Regions from separate parts of the Exiguobacterium sp. UBA5002 genome, predicted to be linked through region 2. Evidence: riboswitches for the same ligand, from Rfam matches in the RefSeq annotation. Region 2 holds a riboswitch; each other region holds the start of a gene.

Region 1 (3,286 bases), on a different contig from region 2:
CACGATGAAATGAACGTCAACATGTACTGGGAAGATATGAAGAGTTTTCAAGCGTGGCGGGAAAGTGACGATTTCAAAGCGTCACATAGTCGACCTGCGAGTAGTGAGGCAGGAGAATCGCCAATGCTCGGCAGCGAGATTCTGACATATGAAGTCGCTTCGGTCAAAGAACGCGCATGATGCACGAAAAGGACTCGTATCGAGTCCTTTTTTATATACCTATATACAAATAATGAAAGGGTCGAATTGTCATAAATGGTATTATTTGTTATCATAGTGCCATTACAGAGAGAGGGTCCTTCATGAATTCATTAACTATATTTGAACAAGCCATTCGTAGCTTACCTGACGATCGTACGTTACGACGTGATGAATTATGGACGGACGATTTTTTATTGCAACAGGAGAACGAGCTGACCGTCTATTACTCTCCGATTGGCGAATATGTCAATACTGAAGCAAAAGTCGTCATCATCGGGATCACACCAGGTTTTGAACAGATGCGAATCGCTTTCGAAGAAGCGACGGATGCCCTTCATCATGGTGTTTCATTAGAAGAGACGGCACGCCTCGTCAAATATACAGCAAGCTTTGCCGGAACGATGCGACGTAATCTCGTCCAGATGCTTGATACACTCGAACTTCCAGCATTACTAGGAATTGAGACAACGGCTAGCTTATTTCATCAACACCAGGAATTGTTACATCCGACGTCGCTGTTAAAGCAACCCGTCTTTTATCGCGAAAAAAATTACTCGGGTCATCAACCGAAGATCAATCGTAGCCCTTTATTGAGGCACTACGCGGAAGAACACTTCGTCGCTGAGATCAATCAGTTACAAAAAACAGCGTTATTAATTCCACTCGGTCGGGTCGTCGAGACGCAAGTCCGTGGATTGATTCATGATGGACGAATCGAACAGCATCAGCTTCTTTCCGGATTCCCCCACCCATCTGGCGCGAACGGTCATCGAAAAAAACAATTCGAGGAAAACCAAGCCTATTTGATGAAACAGCTCATTCAACATTTTGCTGAATAAACAACTTTATCTTAAATTATCAGAATATATGGTTGAATCGCTTCTGAAATACATGATAAAGTGTCCATAAGAACAGAATATGACTATTCTATCGATGAGGTAGAGGCGCGATTTCAATCAGTACTTGGTCCGAGGATGACAACGAAGACGACTACAGGAAAGGTGACATCGCCGAAATGACAGTATGTGTCGAGCATATCGTCGTTGGTCGATTCGGGAAACACCCGATCGATTGCCATACATAACAATTGTATGGAGCGCTCCAATTCGGCTAAGAAAGACGCATCCAGCGAGGGTGTCGGCTTTGTTGCCGGTGCCCTTGCTTTTTTTGTGCCGCGGGGTCTCATCTTTAAGCTATTTATTAAAGAGGAGGATATTTTTCATGGTCAACTATTCAGATTCCATTATTGCCCTTGTACCTGCTTTACTAGCTATCTTATTAGCCATCTTTACCCGAAAGGTCGTTCTTTCGTTAGGTGTCGGCATTCTCGTCGGTGCCCTGTTACTCCACCGTTTTAACCCGATCGATACGGTAACCTATCTCGGCAAGAACATCTTCAGTCTCTTTTGGGCAGACGGTGCCTTGAACGAGTGGAACGTCTTATTGCTTGTCTTCTTGTTATTGCTCGGCGTCCTTTCCACGCTCATTCAGACATCAGGTGGCGCTCGTGCCTTCGGTGAATGGGCTTCTACTCACGTCAAGACAGCGCGTGGTGCACGCTTAGTTGCCTTCGGACTCGGTATCTTGATTTTCATCGATGATTACTTCAACAGTCTCGCTGTCGGCAACGTCAGTCGTCCGTTAACGGATCGCCGTGGTGTCTCACGTGCGAAGCTTGCCTATTTAATTGACTCAACAGCTGCGCCTGTTTGTGTCATCAGTCCGCTTTCGAGTTGGGGCGCATTCATCATCTCCATCATCGCCGGTATCTTAACGACGCACTCGATTACGGATTACTCAGCGTTTAGTGCTTTCATGATGATCGTTCCAATGAACTTCTATGCGATTTTCGCGTTACTTTTAACACTTTACATCGCTTACTCTGGCGTCTCTGTCGGACCGATGAAACAGCATGAACGCCGTGCCGCGAATGGTGAACTTTTTGATGCGTCAAAAGGAACACCGATGGGGATGGCAAAAGAGGTCAACGAACATACGAACGGAAAAGTCCGGGATCTCGTCGTTCCGATCGTCGTTCTCGTCATTGCTACGATCAGTGCGTTGCTCGGAACAGGTGCTCAGGCACTTGCAGCCGACAATCGCCCGTTTACTTTAATTGGAGCATTTGAGGCAACAGACGTCACACGTTCACTCGTCGCAGGTGTCGTCATCAGTTTAATCGTTGCTTTCCTGATGCTGATCGGACGGAAAATTCCGGGCCGCGATTACCGTGCAAGCATCGTTGCTGGTATGCGTTCGATGTGGCCAGCAGTCGTGATTCTGTTATTTGCTTGGACGATCATTGCTGTTATCGGTGATATGAAAACAGGCGATTATCTCGCAAGCTTCATCAGCAACTCGATTTCTGCTTCGTACTTGCCGTTCTTATTATTCTTGATTGCCGGCTTGATGGCATTCTCGACAGGAACAAGTTGGGGCACATTCGGGATCATGTTGCCAATCGGTGCGGATCTCGTCATGGCTGTCGATGCTTCACTCTTGTTACCGACGCTTGCTGCTGTTCTTGCTGGATCTGTCTTCGGTGACCATTGTTCACCGATTTCCGATACGACGATCCTCAGTTCGACAGGGGCTGGATCCCATCATATCGATCACGTTACGACACAATTACCGTATGCGCTAGTCGGTGCCGTCACTGCGGCAGTCGGTTATTTAGTCATCGGTTTCACGGAGTCTTCGGTCTTCGGTTTCATCGGAGCTCTTGTCACATTCGTACTCTTTGTCGTCGTCTTGAACGTTCTCTCGAAAAAAGGCGAAACCGCTTCGGATTTACAAACGGATTGATGAAACACTTTACGAAAAAAGGCATTGGATGCGCGCATCCAATGCCTTTTTTATATCTATTCGTTTCACACCATCAATAAACACACATCATTCGCGAACGCTACTGGATCCTCGAGTGGGAGTCCTTCGACAAGCAATGCTTGTTGATACATTAGTTTTGTATAGCGCTCGAATTTTGAACGATCGTTTTGATACGCCGTTTCAAGAGACTCGAACACTGCGTGTGACGGATTCAATTCAAGAATCTTGACCGCTTCTACCCCTTCATTATTCGGCATCG
Region 2 (3,286 bases):
ACATGTCGCGCTGACTGGTAGTGCTGGAAGATTGAAGATTTTCCGTGTTTCGTCAATCATCTTCTGCTCTTCTTTCGTATAGCCGTTCTCAAGGAACACATCGATATGTGGCAAGATGTTATCGTGAATCGGATGCGGATAATTGACGGGCTCTTCTCCGCGTGCTCCACGTGCCAGATCCTCGATTCCTTTTTGACCAGAACCGGATACGGCCTGATACGTCGTATAGTTGACACGCTCGAATCCCAGTGACTGGAGCGGTGCTAAGGCGACGACGGATTGAATCGTCGAACAGTTCGGATTTGCGATCAAGCGGTCCGTTGCTTGAATCGCTTGCGGATTGACTTCTGGCACGACGAGTGGAATCGTCTCCTGCATCCGGAAGGCACTTGAATTATCAACGACGAGTGTTCCGTTTTCAGCTAGTAACGGGGCATATTGCTCACTGATCGTTCCGCCCGCTGCGAACAACGCGACATCGATCCCGTCTTCCGTGATGTTTGGCGTCAGCGCTTGGATCGTAATATCTTCTCCCTTGAACTGTACCGTGTTCCCTGCTGAACGAGCAGAAGCGTAAGCGGACAGGCGGCTGACCGGGAAGTCCAGTTCGGCTAGTACTTGTAACATTTTTTGACCGACGGCGCCGGTTGCTCCGATGACGGCTACATGATACATTCTGTTTTCCTCCTTATAACTCGAACGCGTTTGCAATCGCTGCAACCGTCCGTTCAATATCTGCTTGTGCAATCGTGTATGAGATGCTGATTTCTGAAGTCGTAACTTGATAGAACGGAATGTTCTCTGCTCGGAAGATTGCGAACAATTTCGAAGCGACACCTGTTGCATCCCGCATCCCGATTCCGACGACAGATAATTTCGCGTGTTGATTATGGCGATCGACCTTGACTGTCGTGAAGCGATCCATGATGTCTTTCAATGCTTCATCGAGGAACTCTTCCTCATCGAGTGGACATGAGAACGATAAGAAAATGTCACTGTCGAACGTCGTTTGACTGATCATGTCGATGTTGACGTGGCGATTGGATAAAAGTTCGAAGATATCGGCTACTGCTGCATTCGTTTGCGGTACGTGTTTGATTGATACCGTCAAGACGTTCTTCGTCACACTGACACTCGTCACCGCTTTTTGTTCCATTGTTTCCGTCGCTTCCATGATCCATGTTCCCCTTTTCGATTCAAGTGTTTTCCCGACGAAGATGTGTACGCCATATTTTTTTCCTAGTTCGACACTTCGCATTTCCATGACCTTCGACCCGAGGGCGCTCATTTCCATCATCTCATCATACGAGATATGTGGAATCGGTTGAGCGGCGGCATGGATTCGCGGATCAGCTGTATAGACACCGTCGACATCCGTGTAGATTTCACACCGTTTATCAAGGACTGCCGCAAGGGCAACAGCCGTTGTATCCGATCCACCACGTCCGAGCGTCGTGACATCACCGAGTTCGTTGACACCTTGGAATCCAGCGACGATGACGACATCATATGTTTCGAGTTTTTGTCGTAATAGATTTCCATCAATTTGTTTGATCTTACTTTTCGTATGCAATCCCATCGTACTGATTCCCGCTTGAGCGCCTGTTTGCGATAACGCTTTGACGCCGAGTGAGTTGAGGGCGATGCTGAGTAATGAAATCGTCTGTTCTTCTCCGATGGCAAGCAGTCGATCGAGTTCTCTTCGCTCGGGGCGATCCGTGATGGCTTGCGCCTGAGCGATCAAAGAATCTGTCATCTTGCCCATCGCCGAAACGACGACGACGAGTTTTTCACCTTCGGCTGCGCGACTCTTCAAATAATTCGCAATAGACTGAATCTGTTCGACAGTCGCAACCGAGCTTCCACCAAATTTAAGTACAGTTGTCACAATCCTATCTCCTTTGTCCCGATACAGAAAAAAACGACGGGCCGGTAGGAGCGTTCCTACGGCCCGTCGTTATCACGATCGGACAAACGAAGACAAAGTCATTCGTTCTTTTACGTAAGATAGCGCTCCGAAACATCGGTTTCGGCAGTACAACGGATCTTAACCGTTGTACCAGCAAACAAGAAGAAGCATCTTCTCGTTCACTTCGGCGGACTTCCCCTTTCACATCATTCGGCATGCTTGCCTTCAAGAATGATGCTACTCATGTCATCCGCGCCTCTATCTGTCGGTTGTTAGTTACAGTTATAGCAGACATCTTTTGTTAAATCCAGTCATTTGACTGTTTTTTTTCAAAATTCGTCAATTCGCAAGATGCTGTTTCGCGAGTTCGAGTTGCTCCGACACGGCAGCAAACCCTGTCCCGCCGTAGCTAGTCCGGCGTGCTACTGCTTGAACCGGATCGAGGAGCGGATAGACGTCTTCCGTGATATCAGGATGGAACGTTTGATACGTCTCGAGGTTCAAATCCTTCAGGAAACAACCGTTCTGCACACAGTAAAGGACGGCTTTGCCGACGATTTCATGCGCTTCCCGGAACGGTATGCCTTTCGTTACAAGGTAGTCGGCGAGTTCCGTTGCATTCGAGAAGTCTTGCATTGTCGCCTTCTTGAGCGCTTCGGTCTTAAACGTCGCAGATTCAATCATTCCGGTGAAGATTTGAACGGATTGGAGAACGGTATCTGCTGTATCGAAGACCCCTTCCTTATCCTCTTGCATGTCTTTGTTGTAAGCGAGTGGTAATGCCTTCATCGTCGTCAAGAAGCCCATCAGATTGCCGTAGACGCGCCCCGTTTTCCCACGAATCAATTCAGCGAAATCAGGATTTTTCTTCTGTGGCATCATGCTCGACCCTGTCGAGAAAGCATCAGACAACTCGATGAAGCCAAATTCTTGCGATGCCCAGATGATGATTTCTTCACAAAAACGCGAGAGATGCATCATGACGGTAGAGGCGATCCCGAGGTATTCGATGACGAAATCGCGGTCGGAGACAGCGTCGAGACTGTTCGGATAGATTGACTCAAAACCGAGCAACTCGGCAGAACGGAAACGATCGATTGGGAATGTCGTCCCCGCGAGCGCGCCTGCCCCGAGCGGTGATTTCCGGATCCGCTTTTGATTATCCGTCAACCGTTCGACATCACGTTCGAACATCCAGAAATAAGCGAGCAAGTGATGGGCAAGCGAGATTGGTTGTGCCCGTTGCAAATGCGTATAACCTGGCATGACCGTCTCGATATGTTGCTCCGCTTGTTCCGTGATGACCGATTGGAGCTCGCGTAATGCCGTCGTCAACGCTTCAACATGTTGTTCCATCCATAGATGTAAATCCGTTGC
Region 3 (3,286 bases), on a different contig from region 2:
CTTTTAGACGACGCATGACGAAGTAAATCGCCGCAAAGACAAGAAGAAGTCCTCCAAGCGAATACCAGATGTTATTCAAACGATAGATCATTTGGTACAAGGCAAGCGTCACAAGCAATAATGCGATCGGTAAGAAGGCACGCTTAAAGTGGTACCAGTAATTCACGAAGATCGCCTCCTGTTTTTCTTTCATCTTACTTGAAGCGACATCTAAAAAGCCACCTTCATTTGAAGGTGGCTCACTGATTAAGATTGACGTGGATGTTCCGGGAAGTCCATCTCGTCATAACGAACGATCGACGTCCGGTTTTTAAATTTATGTCCTAACCAGAAGGCAAGGAACAATGGAATACCGACGTACGTCGCAGCAATCCCGACCCAATCGATTTGATCAGCGAGGAATGCGGCATAGTTTTGACCAACGATGACAAGGAAACAAAGACCGAATGCGAACAGCGGACCGAACGGGAACGCTGGTGCAACATATGGTAAGTCTTTCAACGAGTGACCTTGTGCAACGAATCCTTTACGGAAGCGATAGTGACTGATCGCAATCCCGAGCCATGCGATGAATCCTGTCATCCCGGAAGCATTGAGTAACCACAGGTAGACTTGTCCACCAAACATCGACGTCAAGAAACAGAGCGCACCGACTGCACCTGTTGCAAGCAAGGCGTTACGGGGCACACCGTTTTTCGAGACTTTCGCGAATAACTTCGGTGCATCGCCTTGGCGCGCAAGTGTATACAGCATCCGTGTCGAAGCATACATGCCTGAGTTTCCGGCAGATAGAACAGACGTCAAGATGACAGCGTTCATGAGTGCTGCTGAGAACGCAAGACCTGCTTTTTCAAAGACGAGCGTAAACGGACTAACCGCTACGTCCGTAATGTCATTCGAAACCAAGTTCGGACTCGTATACGGAATGAGCATTCCGATGACGAAAATCGCGAAGACGTAGAAAAGTAAGATACGCCAGAAAACTTGTTTGACTGCTTTAGGAACGTTCTTTTTCGGGTCTTCTGACTCACCCGCGGCAATCCCGACGAGCTCCGTTCCTTGGAAACTGAATCCAGCAACAAGAATGATTCCGATGACGGCAGGAATCCCACCGACGAACGGCGCATCGCCAAGAGCAAAGTTTTTAAAGCCAACCGGTGGCTCCGATGTAAAGACACCGAAAATCATCGCAACACCGACGACTAAGAAGACGATGACGGTAACGACTTTAATCATCGCAAACCAATACTCCGCTTCCCCGAATCCTTTAACGGAGAAGTAGTTCAAGCCGATCATGAGTAAGAGGAATAAGGCACTGAAATAAAATCCAGGAACATCCGGGAACCAGTACGTCATGACGATTTGTGCTGCGACGAGTTCAACTGCGATCGTGACTGCCCAGTTGTACCAGTAGTTCCAGCCGAGTGCAAAGCCGAATGATGGATCGACGAATTTCGTTCCATATGTCGAGAAGGATCCGGCGACCGGCATGTACGCTGCCATTTCACCAAGACTTGTCATGAGGAAGTAGACCATCAGACCAACGATTGCATATGATAGGAGCGCCCCACCTGGTCCTGCTGCTGCGACGGAAGCACCGGACGCAATGAAGAGTCCTGTTCCGATCGCTCCACCGATGGCGATCATCGACATATGACGGGCTTGTAATCCACGTTTTAATCCTTCTGCTGTCGAATCTGTTGTTTGTTTCACATCTAGATTGTTCATTTCGTTCGCTTCTCTCTTTAATAAATTTTTGAGAGGACACTTTTTGAATGAAAAAACAAAAAGCGCCCTCATCTTCCAGATGGAAGATGAGAAGGCAACATAATAAAATGGATGCGCCTCATTCTACCGTCGTGAAAGATAGCTCTCCACAAGTAGGTGATACCCGACTTGTGACAGTATTAGACCTATTTGATCTAATCCCAATCGATCATCTTCAAAGCGATGATTGATTTCGGCAATTCTTCCTTTCAGGTCACCTCATCTGTCGCTTGACGACATCCGTAACCGTACTCTTAAGAACTGCAACCTCCATCCCACTGGTTGAGTGAGAACTGAATTAAGTTAGTTATTACTACGCCATATTACACAAAACGCCACGAAATTGTCAATTGCCTTTTTCGAATCTGGGGTAGTCGATGGTAAAAATCCGATATGTTTAGTACACTAAATGGTAGAAGTCCACTGAGAGAAAGGATGCTGCTTGCATGCCACAGGAACGTGATTTGCTAACTTATCGACTCGAGGAACAAATGCGTGTCATTCTTCGTACCCTGCGACGTGAACTTAACCGGCTATTTGAAGGAACGGCGACCCGGAGTGAATTTTTCATCTTACGAAGCCTTTCAGAAAATGGTCCTCAGCGCCCGACGCTTCTTGCGGAACAATTTGAGCTCGCGACGAGTCAAGTCACTGCTTTGACGGATAAGCTGTATAAACAAGGATATGTCACACGGACACGCTCGACGGAAGATCGTCGCTCGATTGTCCTTGCTTTGACGGATGACGGAGAGCGTGCTTTTCGGGAACTCGAGGTCGTCCGAAGAAACTATTTACAAGATCGCTTCGGAACTTTAACAGAAGAAGAACTGGAAACGATGATTCGCGTCTTCGATAAGATTTTACTGACGATGGATGAGGATACGCTCACTTCGTCTTCATAAAAAACGGTAGATTTTCTACCGTTTTTTATGTTTTATCTAAACATTTACCTCTGTCTAACCGTTACCTAGATGAGTATACTGGAGTATATATATGGAAATCTGTTAGCTGGGGAGTTGGGAGGATTTGTTGTCCATCATGAATCAATTCATCATTAACTTTTGTCTACTGTTCACGACGACTACTCTCTTATTCTTACCATTTCGGAATCGACCACGTATTTCGCTGAATTCCAGCTGGAGTACACGCCTCATATTGGGAAGTGTCTGTGGTCTGATTGCAGTTTTGTTGATATTCAATGGCATTCAGATCGATGTCGCCCGTGTGGATTTACGAATCATCCCAGTCGCGATCGCTATGCTATTCGGTGGTTTCCCGAGCGCCATCGTCGCCGGTATAATGATCATCGGGACACGTTACTTTTTGACACCCGTCGATCAAATGGAGGGTTTTTATCTGTCCACACTGATTATCGTCTTAATCATTACGACGATCGGAATCGTACGTCGATTCGTTCATGTCTCGACACGCCATTTTCAATTATTGGTGTCAATTGGTGTTCTCTATTCGTTACCTGCCATCTATATCCTGACAAACAGCTGGTCGACATTCTTTAAAA

What was found. A riboswitch is a leader RNA that binds a small molecule or an ion and turns the genes downstream of it on or off. The one in region 2 is predicted to bind lysine.
Region 1: linked by a shared signal. The riboswitch ahead of B4C70_RS14675 (Na+/H+ antiporter NhaC family protein) and the one ahead of B4C70_RS13405 (aspartate kinase) in region 2 are both predicted to bind lysine.
Region 3: linked by a shared signal. The riboswitch ahead of B4C70_RS00820 (amino acid permease) and the one ahead of B4C70_RS13405 (aspartate kinase) in region 2 are both predicted to bind lysine.

What each region holds. Positions count from the first base shown of each region.
Region 1 covers NZ_DGYQ01000048.1:74,702-77,987, reverse strand. The annotation lists gene B4C70_RS14685 (heme oxygenase) at 1-180, shown strand, start outside; gene B4C70_RS14680 (hypothetical protein) at 303-1,040, shown strand; lysine riboswitch at 1,133-1,311, shown strand; gene B4C70_RS14675 (Na+/H+ antiporter NhaC family protein) at 1,423-3,006, shown strand; gene htpG (molecular chaperone HtpG) at 3,072-3,286, opposite strand, start outside.
Region 2 covers NZ_DGYQ01000045.1:44,124-47,409, reverse strand. The annotation lists gene B4C70_RS13410 (aspartate-semialdehyde dehydrogenase) at 1-675, opposite strand, end outside; gene B4C70_RS13405 (aspartate kinase) at 689-1,888, opposite strand; lysine riboswitch at 2,001-2,178, opposite strand; gene argH (argininosuccinate lyase) at 2,249-3,286, opposite strand, start outside.
Region 3 covers NZ_DGYQ01000005.1:11,691-14,976, reverse strand. The annotation lists gene B4C70_RS00825 (hypothetical protein) at 1-166, opposite strand, end outside; gene B4C70_RS00820 (amino acid permease) at 247-1,728, opposite strand; lysine riboswitch at 1,860-2,048, opposite strand; gene B4C70_RS00815 (MarR family winged helix-turn-helix transcriptional regulator) at 2,214-2,669, shown strand; gene B4C70_RS00810 (GGDEF domain-containing protein) at 2,806-3,286, shown strand, end outside.